3 regions of the Ammoniphilus oxalaticus genome follow, and region 2 is predicted to be linked to each of the others. Evidence: riboswitches for the same ligand, from Rfam matches in the RefSeq annotation. Region 2 holds a riboswitch; each other region holds the start of a gene.
The links. A riboswitch is a leader RNA that binds a small molecule or an ion and turns the genes downstream of it on or off. The one in region 2 is predicted to bind cyclic di-GMP.
Positions count from the first base shown of each region.

Region 1: it holds a riboswitch for cyclic di-GMP, as region 2 does, so the genes downstream of both, BEP19_RS06895 (prepilin-type N-terminal cleavage/methylation domain-containing protein) here and BEP19_RS04680 (anti-repressor SinI family protein) in region 2, are expected to answer to the same signal.
Region 3: it holds a riboswitch for cyclic di-GMP, as region 2 does, so the genes downstream of both, BEP19_RS16285 (anti-repressor SinI family protein) here and BEP19_RS04680 (anti-repressor SinI family protein) in region 2, are expected to answer to the same signal.

Region 1 covers NZ_MCHY01000008.1:144,712-148,925, reverse strand. Annotated here, with positions in the region: gene pilM (type IV pilus biogenesis protein PilM) at 1-586, opposite strand, end outside; gene BEP19_RS06905 (prepilin peptidase) at 603-1,364, opposite strand; gene BEP19_RS06900 (type II secretion system protein) at 1,457-1,879, opposite strand; gene BEP19_RS06895 (prepilin-type N-terminal cleavage/methylation domain-containing protein) at 1,972-2,358, opposite strand; cyclic di-GMP riboswitch class II at 2,416-2,498, opposite strand; gene BEP19_RS06890 (type II secretion system F family protein) at 2,609-3,820, opposite strand; gene BEP19_RS06885 (type IV pilus twitching motility protein PilT) at 3,851-4,214, opposite strand, start outside.
Region 2 covers NZ_MCHY01000006.1:534,268-538,481, reverse strand. Annotated here, with positions in the region: gene BEP19_RS04690 (LOG family protein) at 66-641, shown strand; gene BEP19_RS04685 (DUF4871 domain-containing protein) at 749-1,192, opposite strand; gene BEP19_RS17555 (hypothetical protein) at 1,512-1,673, shown strand; gene BEP19_RS04680 (anti-repressor SinI family protein) at 1,695-1,829, opposite strand; cyclic di-GMP riboswitch class I at 1,856-1,941, opposite strand; gene BEP19_RS04675 (hypothetical protein) at 2,361-2,777, opposite strand; gene BEP19_RS04670 (XtrA/YqaO family protein) at 2,774-2,971, opposite strand; gene BEP19_RS04665 (beta-sandwich lipoprotein) at 3,075-3,467, opposite strand; gene BEP19_RS04660 (transglutaminase domain-containing protein) at 3,935-4,214, shown strand, end outside.
Region 3 covers NZ_MCHY01000012.1:376-4,589, forward strand. Annotated here, with positions in the region: gene BEP19_RS16270 (hypothetical protein) at 446-805, shown strand; gene BEP19_RS16275 (hypothetical protein) at 1,181-1,474, opposite strand; gene BEP19_RS16280 (anti-repressor SinI family protein) at 1,965-2,126, shown strand; gene BEP19_RS16285 (anti-repressor SinI family protein) at 2,285-2,419, opposite strand; cyclic di-GMP riboswitch class I at 2,446-2,529, opposite strand; gene BEP19_RS16290 (hypothetical protein) at 3,190-4,214, opposite strand, start outside.

The DNA.
Region 1 (4,214 bases), on a different contig from region 2:
TAATAATCATAAACGTACGGTCCAATGCCCAAGCTTCATTGGCCCGCAACGCTCTAACGACGGACAGTGGGCCCAAGTCCACACTTTTCGGATTCAGATCAAGTTCTCGCAACAGATCGACATAAGAGGTTATGTAGGCTTTTGGGGCGATCACGAGCATCAATTCCAGACGTTCCTCCCCGTCGCCTGTTTCCACATCATTTAAAATTGAAAAGTCAAAAACATATTCATCAAAAGGCGGTTGAATTTGGTTCTCAATTTCTAGCTCAATCGCTTTTCTTAATTCTTTTTTTGGCGCGTTACTTATCTGTAAAGGACGCAGCAATACTTGTTGGCAATCGATCGCCAAATGAATTGACTGGTTTTTCAGTCCTGTCTTCTCTTTCATCAAAAAAAGGATCTCAAAGAAATGGTCCTGATCAACGATCTGTCCCGCCGTGACCACCCCCGCAGGGATCGGCTCACTATAAAACTTCTTAATTTGGACGTCTTCCCCTGTTCGCTCCAGTTCTACCAATTTGATGATCGTATCCTTTATTTCCAAACCTACCGTTCTTTTATTTTTCCAAATTCCCCAGTTTAACATCACGCTAGCTCCCTTTTTAGGAACGAAGGATCCAGTTCAGATAAGCTAAAATGATCTCATTCCCCCAAAAATATGTAACGAAAATACCAGCCGCTAAAAAAGGGCCAAATGGAATCGCTTGTTTTCGTTTAACTACTTTCGCCAGCAACAGGATGACACCGATTAATCCGCCGAACAAGGACGCCAACAAAAAAGAGACAATCACCGGCTGCCAGCCAAGCGCCATCCCAACGACAGCCATTAGTTTGATATCACCGCCGCCCATCCCGCCGCGGCTAACAATCGCAATCAATAACAACAACCCGCCGCCGACCAACATACCGATCAAATACGTAAGCGGCGGTTGCGGATAGTAGAATAGGCGAACCATCATGAAATAAATGAAGAAAAATAAGTTCACTTTATTCGGAATAATTTTATACAATAAATCACTGATTGTAATCGAAGCGAGGAATGCCATTAACGGCAAAGCAATCAGCAACTCCAATCCCCAGCCTACCTTGTAACTAGTATAAACGAGCACGCTAGCGGTGAACATCTCCCCCACAGGGTAAATATAGGAAACCTTCGCCTGACAATAGCGACATCTTCCCTTTAATAGAAAGAAACTAATAACAGGGATCAAGTCTAGTGGACCCAAGCGATGTTCACAATGGACACAATGTGAAGCGGGAAACACGATCGATTCCCCTTTTGGAATACGGATAGCGACAACGTTGAGGAACGATGCGAGGAAAAGGGATAGAAGTGTGATGAAAATGAAGATAAGAGTGTTCATAGAGGCCTCCTTCTAATGGGTGTTAGCTTAATCATGTACGAAAAAAGAAAAGAAGACAAGCCCTATGGGGATTGTCTTCTAAATTATTTAGTTTAATCGATTGGTGTAGACTCACCTATAGTAACAGTTACTTTTCCTTGAACTATCTTTAATCTAAAGAATTTATTTGAATCTTCAGCAGTTGGAATTTGTGCATCATTAGATTTTACATCCAAATAATCCGTTAATTCTATTGATTCTTTGTCAAACTTTACATATCCCAGCCGAGAGGTTTCAGGCTGATTAATCCCCTCTGTCCTCGTGTGACTTGTAAGATCCAGCACCATTCGCTTTGCAGCATCCTCAATAATTGCCTGGGTTTGGGCATCACTATTAACTTTTGCACTATTAAAGTTAGTCATCACACTTGGTGCCGCAATTGCGGCGATGATACCCAAAATGACAACTACAGCGAGTAACTCGATCAAGGTTACCCCTTTTTGATTGTTCCAAAATCTTTTCAACGCCATCCACATAGTCAGTCACCCCCATTTTTCACAAATCAACCGCTATACTCCGTAAACAAAGCCCCTCCTTGAAGGGGGGGTATTTCGAATTATTATTCTTATTATGTCGTAGGCTTTTCATTGGCTGTTTTAAATCCATTAAATACTATTTTACCATTTGCATTAACAGTTATTTTTACTTCTGTAAAATATTGATTATTAGACGACTGCTTCGGCACGTCCTGTAAATAACCACCATCTACTAAATGAACCTTTATTTTAATGGTGCCATCCTCTGGTATCGGATTATCCAAAGCAAACCTTTGCACCGCATCTTTAATTATTGCTTCCGTCTGAGCATCCGAATTCGTTTTGGCACTATCAAAGTTCGTCATAACACTCGGTGCTGCAATTGCCGCAATAATCCCTAAAATCACAACAACCGCGAGTAACTCGATCAAGGTGACCCCTTTTTGATTGTTCCAAAATCTTTTCAACGCTTCCCTCATGTTTCTTTCCCTCCCATTAGTAGGTTTTAAAAACAAAAAAAATCCGCCCTCGCAACATAGAGGCGGGTTCGGTTGCGCTACTCGTTTCCTTCATTCTAAGCGCCCATCTACAGAATGAAAATCATCACGACCCATTTATAATTACCACTCATTTCCTGTGTCTCCATTATATAAAATTAGCCCATTCTCGACAAGAAGAAAATGCTAGAACCTGTTACAATCTTGTTAACAGAGGACGTCTCTCTGTTAATCACGTCATTCCTTCATATAATGCGAACATCGGCAACAACACAGCAAGCACTATAATTCCAACGATGAACGAAACAACAACTAACATGATCGGTTCGATCAACGACCTCATCCGCTCCGCCATTTGGTCCACTTCTTCCTCGTAATAATCCGCTACTTTCCCCATCACTTCATCTAGATTCCCCGTTTGTTCACCGATCGCAATCATTTGCGAGACCATTGGCGGGAAGATTGAATTTTCCCTAAAAGGTTGGGCCAGTGGTTGTCCCTCGCGCAAGTTATCTCGGGCTCGGTTCAATGATTGGGAAATGACTTGATTGCCGACGATGTCGACGAGAATTGCGAGTGTCGGCACAACAGGCACCGCCGCTTGGTAAAGTGTCGAGAATGTGCGACTAAACCGAGCCAGTGAAGATTTTATCAGCAAAGAGCCGACGATCGGCAGCTTCAGTTTAACCCAGTCAATTTGATAGCGCCCTTTTTCGTTTTTTCCATAGAGGAACAAAACAGCCCAAATGAGGACAGGCAAACCGAGCAATAGGAACCAATACAAGCCGACCCATTCACTAACCCCAAGCACAAAACGCGTGATCCAAGGCAACTCGAGTCCCACATTTTGAAATACAGAAACAAACTGGGGCACCACTTTCCACATTAGGAAAAAGCTGACGAGCACAGACAAGATCCCGACAGCAATCGGATAAAACAGCGCCGACTTTATCTTTCCTTTTACATTGTGCTCCTTTTCAAAATAGCCAGCTAGTTTGTCCAGCATGTCATCTAAGCTCCCGCTCGTTTCGCCTGCGCGAGCCATGCTGACAAAGATGACAGGAAACACTTTACGCTGCTGCTGGCAAGCCACTGACAATGATGAGCCAGACCGCACATCCTCCAGCACGATTTCAAGCGCCTTTTTCAACACTTTACTGTCCGTCTGCTGAACGAGAATTTGTAACGCTTCGGCAATCCCGACCCCTGCTCGCAGCAACGTAGCAAATTGACGGCAAAACACGACAAAGTCTCTTTGCTTGACACCTGGCGTTAAAATCTCAATGTCTTTCGTCAAGATCGTTTGCTTCCGTTCATTCAAGTGTGTGATTAGCATACCCTGTTGCTTTAAGTTCCGAAATGCTTCCCGTTTATCGCGGGCTTCGATCTTCCCTTGTATTCTCTTTTGTTGAGCATTGTAGCCCGAATACGTAAACTCTAGCATACGGCGCTCCTCCTTCCCTCATTAACCCAATTAATCAAATCGTCCGAGCAAACTTGGACAAATTTCATAAGCGGCTGCCGAGTTAATCATTCCTTGATTAACGAGTCGCGTAAGCGATTGTTCCATCGTCACCATTCCAAGTTGTGAGCCCGTCTCCATCATCGATTTAATCTGGTGCGCTTTTTCTTGCCTGATCAAATTTGCAATCGCGGTTGAATTGACCATCACCTCAAAAGCTGCGGTTCTACCACTTCCATCAAGTAGCGGAATCAACCGTTGAGCCAACACGCCAAGTAAATTACTCGATAATTGTAAACGGACTTGCTGTTGTTGACCTGTCGGAAAGGCATCAATGATTCGATCGATCGTCTGCGGCGCGTTCGTAGTATGAAGT
Region 2 (4,214 bases):
AAAGTTTAACAAAAGATCAGGACTTTTGTATAATAGAAACGCTAATTCATAAGGAGGCGAGTACAGTGAAAAAGGTAGCTGTATTTTGTGGTTCCAGTAAAGGATCATCAGATGTTTATATAAAAACTGCAAAAAAATTGGGTAAAGAACTAGCTAAGCGCGATATTACACTTGTCTACGGCGGTGCAAGTGTTGGCATTATGGGTGCAGTTGCGGATTCCATTTTAGAAGAAGGTGGAGAGGTAATTGGGATTATGCCAAGTTTTTTAGAACGAAGAGAAATTTCTCATAAAAAATTATCAGAGCTAATTATTGTCGATTCTATGCATGAGAGGAAAGCTCAGACGGCAGAACTTGTAGATGGGTTTATTGCTTTACCGGGTGGACCAGGAACTTTAGAAGAGTTCTTTGAAATTTTCACTTGGGCTCAACTAGGCCTTCATCAAAAACCTTGTGGCCTCCTAAACATCAATCAATACTTCGATCCACTGCTAGAGCTGCTTAATCATATGGCGAAGGAGCAGTTTATGCACGATAAATATCTTTCAATGGCGTTTGTCGACTCGGAACCAAGCAAATTACTTGACAAATTTCGATCATATGAACCACCAGCCACTAAAACATATGTCAACCAAAAATAGAAGTTGGTCAATTCAACTTGCCAGATTTAATAAAAAACTACATATACTATTCTTACTAAATTCAAAAATAAGCCCTCACTGTTATGGCGAAGGCTTATTTTTTCCTATCAATTTACTTCAACTATTATGCTTCCAAATAATTCTTCATTCACATAGGCATCTAACTGCCAAATTCCTGATTTGGGAAGCGTCACAGATGACGGTGATGTAGCCTCCGCTCCTCTAAGAGGACTAGGCAAAACCTTTGTAGGAACGTCCAATGGGAATGGATTGATTTTTTCTCCTGTTTGAATGTCTATAGCCTCTACCCTGAATTCAAAACTCTCATCACCCACGCCCCAAAAATGCCACAAATATTTATTCGTCTGTTCAGCAATAAACTCTGAAGGAAAAATAGCGATCTTGCCTTCAATACCTTGTATTTCTGAGCCTTCAACAATAAAAGTTGGACTTAATTCCACATCAGTATTACTTGTAGAATTTGCACCACATCCTACTAAAACTGATAAAGAACTTATAACAATGATACAAAAATGAAATATTTTCGGCATTTCTAACCTCCTATTATTTTACATCTATATTATAGACGAAAATCATTAGGAAAAGTTCCCTAATTTTATTTAAGATAAAGACATAGCAAAAGATATAACCCCCACTCATTTGTAGGGGTTATATCTTTGCTTACACTCTCTTCTGACACCGCTGAAAAACATAAGCACGTTCCTGCTTCTCTGTATCCACGATCACCCAGCGGGCTTTAATCTAAAGATCATGTTAAGGTTTTAATCATCAATATTATGTAAACATCGAAGACCTTGCTGATACATGAGCCATTATGCTATAGTCTTTTTATATGGAGGTGTATTGTGCGTGAATGTAATCAATCTTAATATATATAATAATCTTGATGAAAAAACTATAAAATTGGTTAAATTTGCGATGGCTTCAAATATATCAAAAGAAGACTTTAGAGATTTCTTAAAATTAAAAAAAAATGAAGTACTAGAGAATGAAAGCATTTTCAAAAAATAAACATGCAAGTACGAAATTATATTAAACAGATATCCTCATCTTATTTATTAAAAATTCACGTAATTCCTCTTTCGATATCCCGATCTCCTTAGCCTCGAGGATTAAGTTTACCCACTCTTGATCCAACACCTCTTTATCTTTCTCTTTTTTAACCATGATTTCTCACCCTTCAAGTGTAAAATCCAGGTAGCTCAACCATCTTAGTATAAAATACCTTAGATTTGTAGCTTTGCGTCCCAATCTTTCGAATAGTTTGCCCCTTGCTGGTTATGCAATAACAACATACCATAGCTTTTTAGTAACGTCTATGTAACCTTTCTTCTCGACTATACTTATAAAAGAATTCTCACCTTCCGTTAATTCATCAAAACGAATAAATTAATACTCAGTAAACCCACTTCCCCCAAAAAAGAAGGATGTAAAGTGTTGTTAACTACTAACCTAGCATTGGCTGCTATACAAAATCTATACAAGCCTTTAGTATCGGGTATAGATTTATACATCTATCGATTTATGTAGTTAGATCGGATACACTTAGTTAGACAATTAAATTAAGGTCTTGTAGAATCAAACTAACAGAAACGAGGGGATCTACAATGACCGAAAGAAGAGCAAGAAGAACGTTCACATCCGAATTTAAACACCAAATGGTGCAGCTATATGAGAATGGAAAACCTAGAGCCGATATTAACCAATGTTTATTTCTTTATACTGAAAATCTTGTATTTCTTTAATTTTCTCCCATTCTTTTTTAGACTTTATGAAATACTCGTTAATTTCTTGGATTGTATTGAATTTTGAATTTACTTTTTGTTCGACATCTTTCAAAACTTCAAATTTGCCAGTTATATCAGATGATATATTCGTAACTTGAGTTAGTTTTTTATCAAAAACTCTTTTCATTATCCATCCTGCAATAACCAAGAGTGCCGCTAAAAACACTCCAGCCATTGCTGTCCAAGTTGAAAAGAAACTAATTGTATCGGAAAGTGTATTTTCCAAAGTGTGAACTTGTTGCTCTAATAACAAGTTTTCAATTTTCTCAAGTATCTGTTGTTCCTCAAGCTCTGCTGGCCGTGTACCTTCAATCCTAATTATACTCAAAACTCTTCCCCTTCTTCCCTTCTCATCCGCTTCACCTTCCCCTGATATGTTAAGATTCTATATTCACCGAATGGAGGAAGCTCTCTGACTTTTGCTTTCCCTTCGCAAATCACAATCACACAACTGGACGGTATATCCATTATATCAAATTCCAGCCTATTTCTATCGTTTACCTCTATATCTAGTGATCTCATAGTCGGACCCCTCCCATATATGCTATAATCTAATGTGTCGAAAAGATTAGTCGGGAAGTCCTGGCTATTTTTTATGTCTGTTTATGCTCGTACTGCAAATGCTTTATTTACTTGTCTGAATGTCTATATCAGGAACAATTGATTCTGGCCTGAATACCACACGATAATGAAACGGATCAACATTAGCTGAATCTACTTGCTCTACGAAATAACTCACATTATCACTTAACCCTAAGTAATGGCGCTTGTACTCTCCTTCACCAACTTTGCATGTCACACGTAACGCCTTATCGCCAGTGATATCCAATGAACACAACCCCTCAACGGTTAGGAGGTATTTGTCTGTTATGCCATTGAAGAACACTATCCTCCTGTTTACCTCGAATGAATCTGCAGACTTAGATATATTGTGGTTTACCGTATCCGATTCCGTACTACACGCGGATAGTAAGATAGTCATTAAACCTAGAATAAAAATCGTGATTTTCTTTTTCATTTCTGTTTCTCCCCTTTTTTAAGTACCGTGTTTCAACTAACAGTACACTACTCGTTTTCTCTCCTATAGTCTTCAAAGCTGTCGTAATATTCTTGCTTGTTCGCCCTAAGTACATAATCATATAAGCAATCTACATGAACTAAATCCTTGCTCCCCATGGCATCAGTAACTACAACTTCACCTTCCTTCTCAATTTCTTTGCTCCAACGAGCACATTTTTCTTCATCACCTATTCCTCCTATCAATTTCTGAGTTTGTGTCTAAAACGTTATCATAATAAAACACACATTAAAAAATCTTTCAATTTCACCTCATCCTATTAACATTTTTATTATCCAAGGACTTCAGCACAATCCTCAATGAATCACCTTTCATATATTAATAATAGATTAAGAGAATGGAAAAACTCTCAATGCATAGGTTCTTACCATTTCTTAGTGATTAGCGGAAAGGTGGGATTCGGTTTAATGAATAAAAAATCAATCAAGGTGTCTTTAAATATAGCTTTAGCAACGTTGATCCTTTTTGTATCGCTTTTTGATTTCACTAGTAAGGTGGCATCAGCTAATTATAATTTAGCAGGTTTTTCGAAAGAGGAATTACAGGATATGTACCCCAATTCCTACGCTTCAATTTACGAAGCACTTTCAACTGTAAACCCAAATGGTTTTTTTGATGACAAAGAAGTAGATTATCTCGATGTAAAACATTTAATTCAGGCAATACTTGATACTGACCCTAATCTCT
Region 3 (4,214 bases), on a different contig from region 2:
GACTCTAAGAGAAAGCGATACGACCACACAAGACGTGTTTGTTTAGTTACCCCAGATGGCTATTTAATTGTACTTCGTATGAAATCTAGGGAGGTTGCAATTTTCCATACCGCATACATAAATGATGATCCTAACGTATAAAAAAGTGAAATCCAGCCCCCACTGGACATACTCGGAACAAGAACGCCCGTTCCCTGTCTATTGACTTTTGTCTGCAACATGCTATAAAAATAATCTTGTCCTTACTTACAGTATTGGGACCTACAAAGGGTTTGGCTCGCTTTCCCCTTAAACAGCGGCCACTCATAATAAATTTAGTGACCTACTGGTCTCATTAAACCCAAAATACCTTCTCGGTATTTTAGGTTATTTAGTTTCACAACACCGTCATCCCTTCCTCCGCCTCCGAATGATACTATTTACCTATAAATTCAGGAGGTGCATTATGGTAAAAGTCCACATCACACAAATTCTTCACGATACCCTCACGTTAGACCTAATCGATATTGTTGCACCAATGATTGCCCAACTGAAAACAAACGATGAGCTCTTATCTGGTTTTGGAATCCCAATGAAAGAGAGAGGCGAAATACTTTTGCAGTCCAGTCATCTAATTGGAAGAAAGAATTTGGTATTAGACATGATTGAGCAAAAGTACACGATCCTTAAGGACAGACCCCATCCAATCATGTTGAAAAGGGCCTGGGAGGAATTTAGGAGCAGCGGCGATAAGGAGAGGTTTTTATATGCTTTGAAAAGAGCGGAAGAAGTGATGAGTAAACAAAGAAAAAACCCTTCGATATAGTAGCGAAGGGTTTTACTATGACAGAGATGGATTGAGTTTATGCTAAGTCTGAAAAATACTTTTGGGGAATAAAATCTTCTTGATGTTTTTGAACTTCTTGAGGAGAGGCCGTTAGAACACTTAGTCCTAAAAGAACTACGCAACACAATATAAGTAATATCACACTGGATCACCTTCCACACAAAAATCTTATATGCCCATTATTTACTTACAATTATAATGATGGACTGTTAAATCCCTCTAAATAGACAATTAACAAATCATTAACTCATATAAGACCAGTTGATTTGCTAAAAATTACCACAGTCCCAACATTGCCCCTCTACCCGATCGTATTTCACAACATGTTTCCAAGTAACCTATTTTTGGAAAAGACTATGGTGCAAAATTTAAGCCCAACAACAAAGGAAATAGGAGTATTCCTAAAATGAGGATTAAGATCATCAATGGACCAACATATTTGAGTAGTCCATTTTCTTTCGACTTAATAGCCGCAACTCCCAAAAAAACACTTGCGATCATAGATCCAATTCCTGAGAAAAAAACTATCCCGATGAGAATCTTTTCACCTAAATTAGGATCGTCAGAAATTAAATAACTAGAGATAAACAACGCAATCCCTACAACGCTTAAAGCAGTTGACCATTTTCCCTTTTCTATCGTTTCCATTATTTTATGGCACCTCTCCCCTTTGATTCATTGAGCATAGTTTAACTCGACAATTTGAATTCGATAAGTACTAATCTTTCGTAGTACCCTATGGTGAATTCAATGAATTGCTACACATTCATGAGTAAACAAAAATAGCCCCACCATCCGATTAAGGACAGCGGGGCTATGCTCCATTGGTTAGGAGAAAATGAGCCTCTCTGGACTCAGGGAGAGTATTCATATTATCCTCCACCTATCTGAAATTATGCATAGATTAACCCACCCTGCTTTCGTTTAAGGACAGAAGGACTACCTCTTTGAATAAACTCTTCTTCTGTTACCGCCGTCATACATAAGCAGTTTCCTACTTCTCGGACTCCACAATCACCCAGTGCCCATTGATCTACAGATTAAGGTTTTAATCATCAATATTATGTAAACTTCGAAGACCTTGCTGATGCATGAGCCATTATGCTATATTCTTCTTATATATGGAGGTGTATTGTGCGTGAATGTAATCAATCTTAATTTATATAAAAATCTTGATGAAGAGACTATAAGTTTGGTTAAAATTGCGATGGCTTCGAATATATCAAAAGAAGATTTTAGAGATTTCTTAAAATTAAAAAAGAATGAGGTACTAGAGACTAGAAGCAGTATCAAAAAATAAACATGTAAATAATTCTGATAATGCCTAAGTACAATAAAAATATCCTTCGAAATAGAATATAGTTCGAAGGACTAAATAATATCAAGAAGGGGTATTATTTTTTTCAATGATCATAGATCACAATCCTCTTTATACTTCTTCCCAAAGACAAAGTTATATTAAATAGATATACTCATCTTATGTATTAAAAAGTCACGTATTTCCTCTTTCGATATCCCGATCTCCTTTGCCTCGAGGATTAAGTTTACCCACTCTTGATCCAACATATCTTTATCCTTCTCTTTTTTAACCATGATTTTTCACCCTTTAAGTGTAAAATCCAGGTAATCCAGCCGTCCTAGTACAAAACCTTAGACTTGTGACTTTGCGTCCCAACCTTTCGGTTGGTTTGCCCCTTTCTGGTTAATGGAAATTATATCACATAAATTTGGTGACAAACTAACACTTTTTGTTTAAACTGTAAATTTATAAACAGTTTACGCTCAATTTAGTTCAACGTTTTAAATCTAACATTTCTTCTTATCATCCTTATAATAATATTCACACCTTTGAGGTTTAGAAATAGACCCGTACAATAACAGATAGCAAGGCTAAACCAGATATAGGATATAGAACACTGTAAAGACGGCTTTTGTTATACCTTTAACTATTTGTAATTATATACACAACAGTAAGTCCCACAATCCAGTACGGAGAGTAGGACTTACTTTATATAAACCGTCCGAACACGAACGAGGGGACAATACATCCTATTCTGTTGATGATGTTATGTGAATGATTTAACCCTCCGCTGACAATCAACAGAGGGTTAATGGAAGGGGATAACTTATGCCACTCATGATGTTATTTTATTATGCCTACACCCAAATGTAATTATTCACAAAAAAATAGCCCCACTATCCAATAAAGAACAGCGGGGCATAGATATATGAGCAATTAATAAACCGAGGAGCTAATACATCCTATTCGATTCATTACACATCGTGAATAAAAAGACCCCTTCGCTCATAAAAGAACGAAAGGGTGGAGGCGACGACGAGATATTACTCATTGTATTCTATTCCTAACTAGAGTGAATATGACACTTAGGCGCTCTCTGCTCTAGCGTTATTTTTCCTCTTGTAATCGTGCTTACATTTCCGTTGGAGTCCACAATCTCGATCTCATGCGTATAAACACCTGTAAGCTCCTCTGTATCACTTGGACTTAGCTCAATGTGCAATACATCGCCATTAATTGATAGGCCCTCCCGCAATGTCTTGGACAACTTCCACACGCCATATTGATACATCGTCCACTTAGCGGATGTAACGCCAGCCATGTCCACACCCTCAACGGTTACATCAATCAGCTTCGAGTCACCCGACACCATAGAGAAATTCTGATTATCACGCATAGGCAACCCTCCTTTTAACTCGACATATAACTCGCGCTCGCCCACTAGGTAGACGTATAAGACCCTCTCGCCCTCTAGCTTGATATGACCGATGATGGACTTGTCGGGATCGATGATACGTTGCAATAGCGGGTAGCTATAATCCCGATCCGTCCAAATGACTTGTTTCGTGTGCGCTATCGCCTGTACATCAGCATAGATCGTTTGGCGTAATGGTGTGGATGTTTCTGTCACCTCGTAAATGGATTGAGACAACGAATAATCTGATTCCACATCCTTAACGATGACTTGACCCAACGGAAAGCTCATTGATCTATCTGCATACACTGATTGGCTCAGCGGAAAATCCTTCGAATACATCACGTAATCCGAATAGATGGACTGTAATAATGGATAAGCCCATTGTCGATTGGCGTATATTTGTTGCTTTGCCGCGGCTTCCGCTTCCCTATTCGCATATATCGCCTGTTTTGCCGCATACGAAAGAACCTTATCGTCAAATAAGGCTTGTTGTGTTGGTGCTATGCTGTTGTGATTAGCGTATACCGACTGTGATAGTGGATATGATGCGTCCAGTTCGCTGTAAATGGATTGTGATAGGCCGAAGCTGAAAGATACGTCTGTGCCATCGTCATCGCCGCCACCTACCCATGTTCCACCGTATAATGTTGCGTGATTGCCGTTGCCGCTTT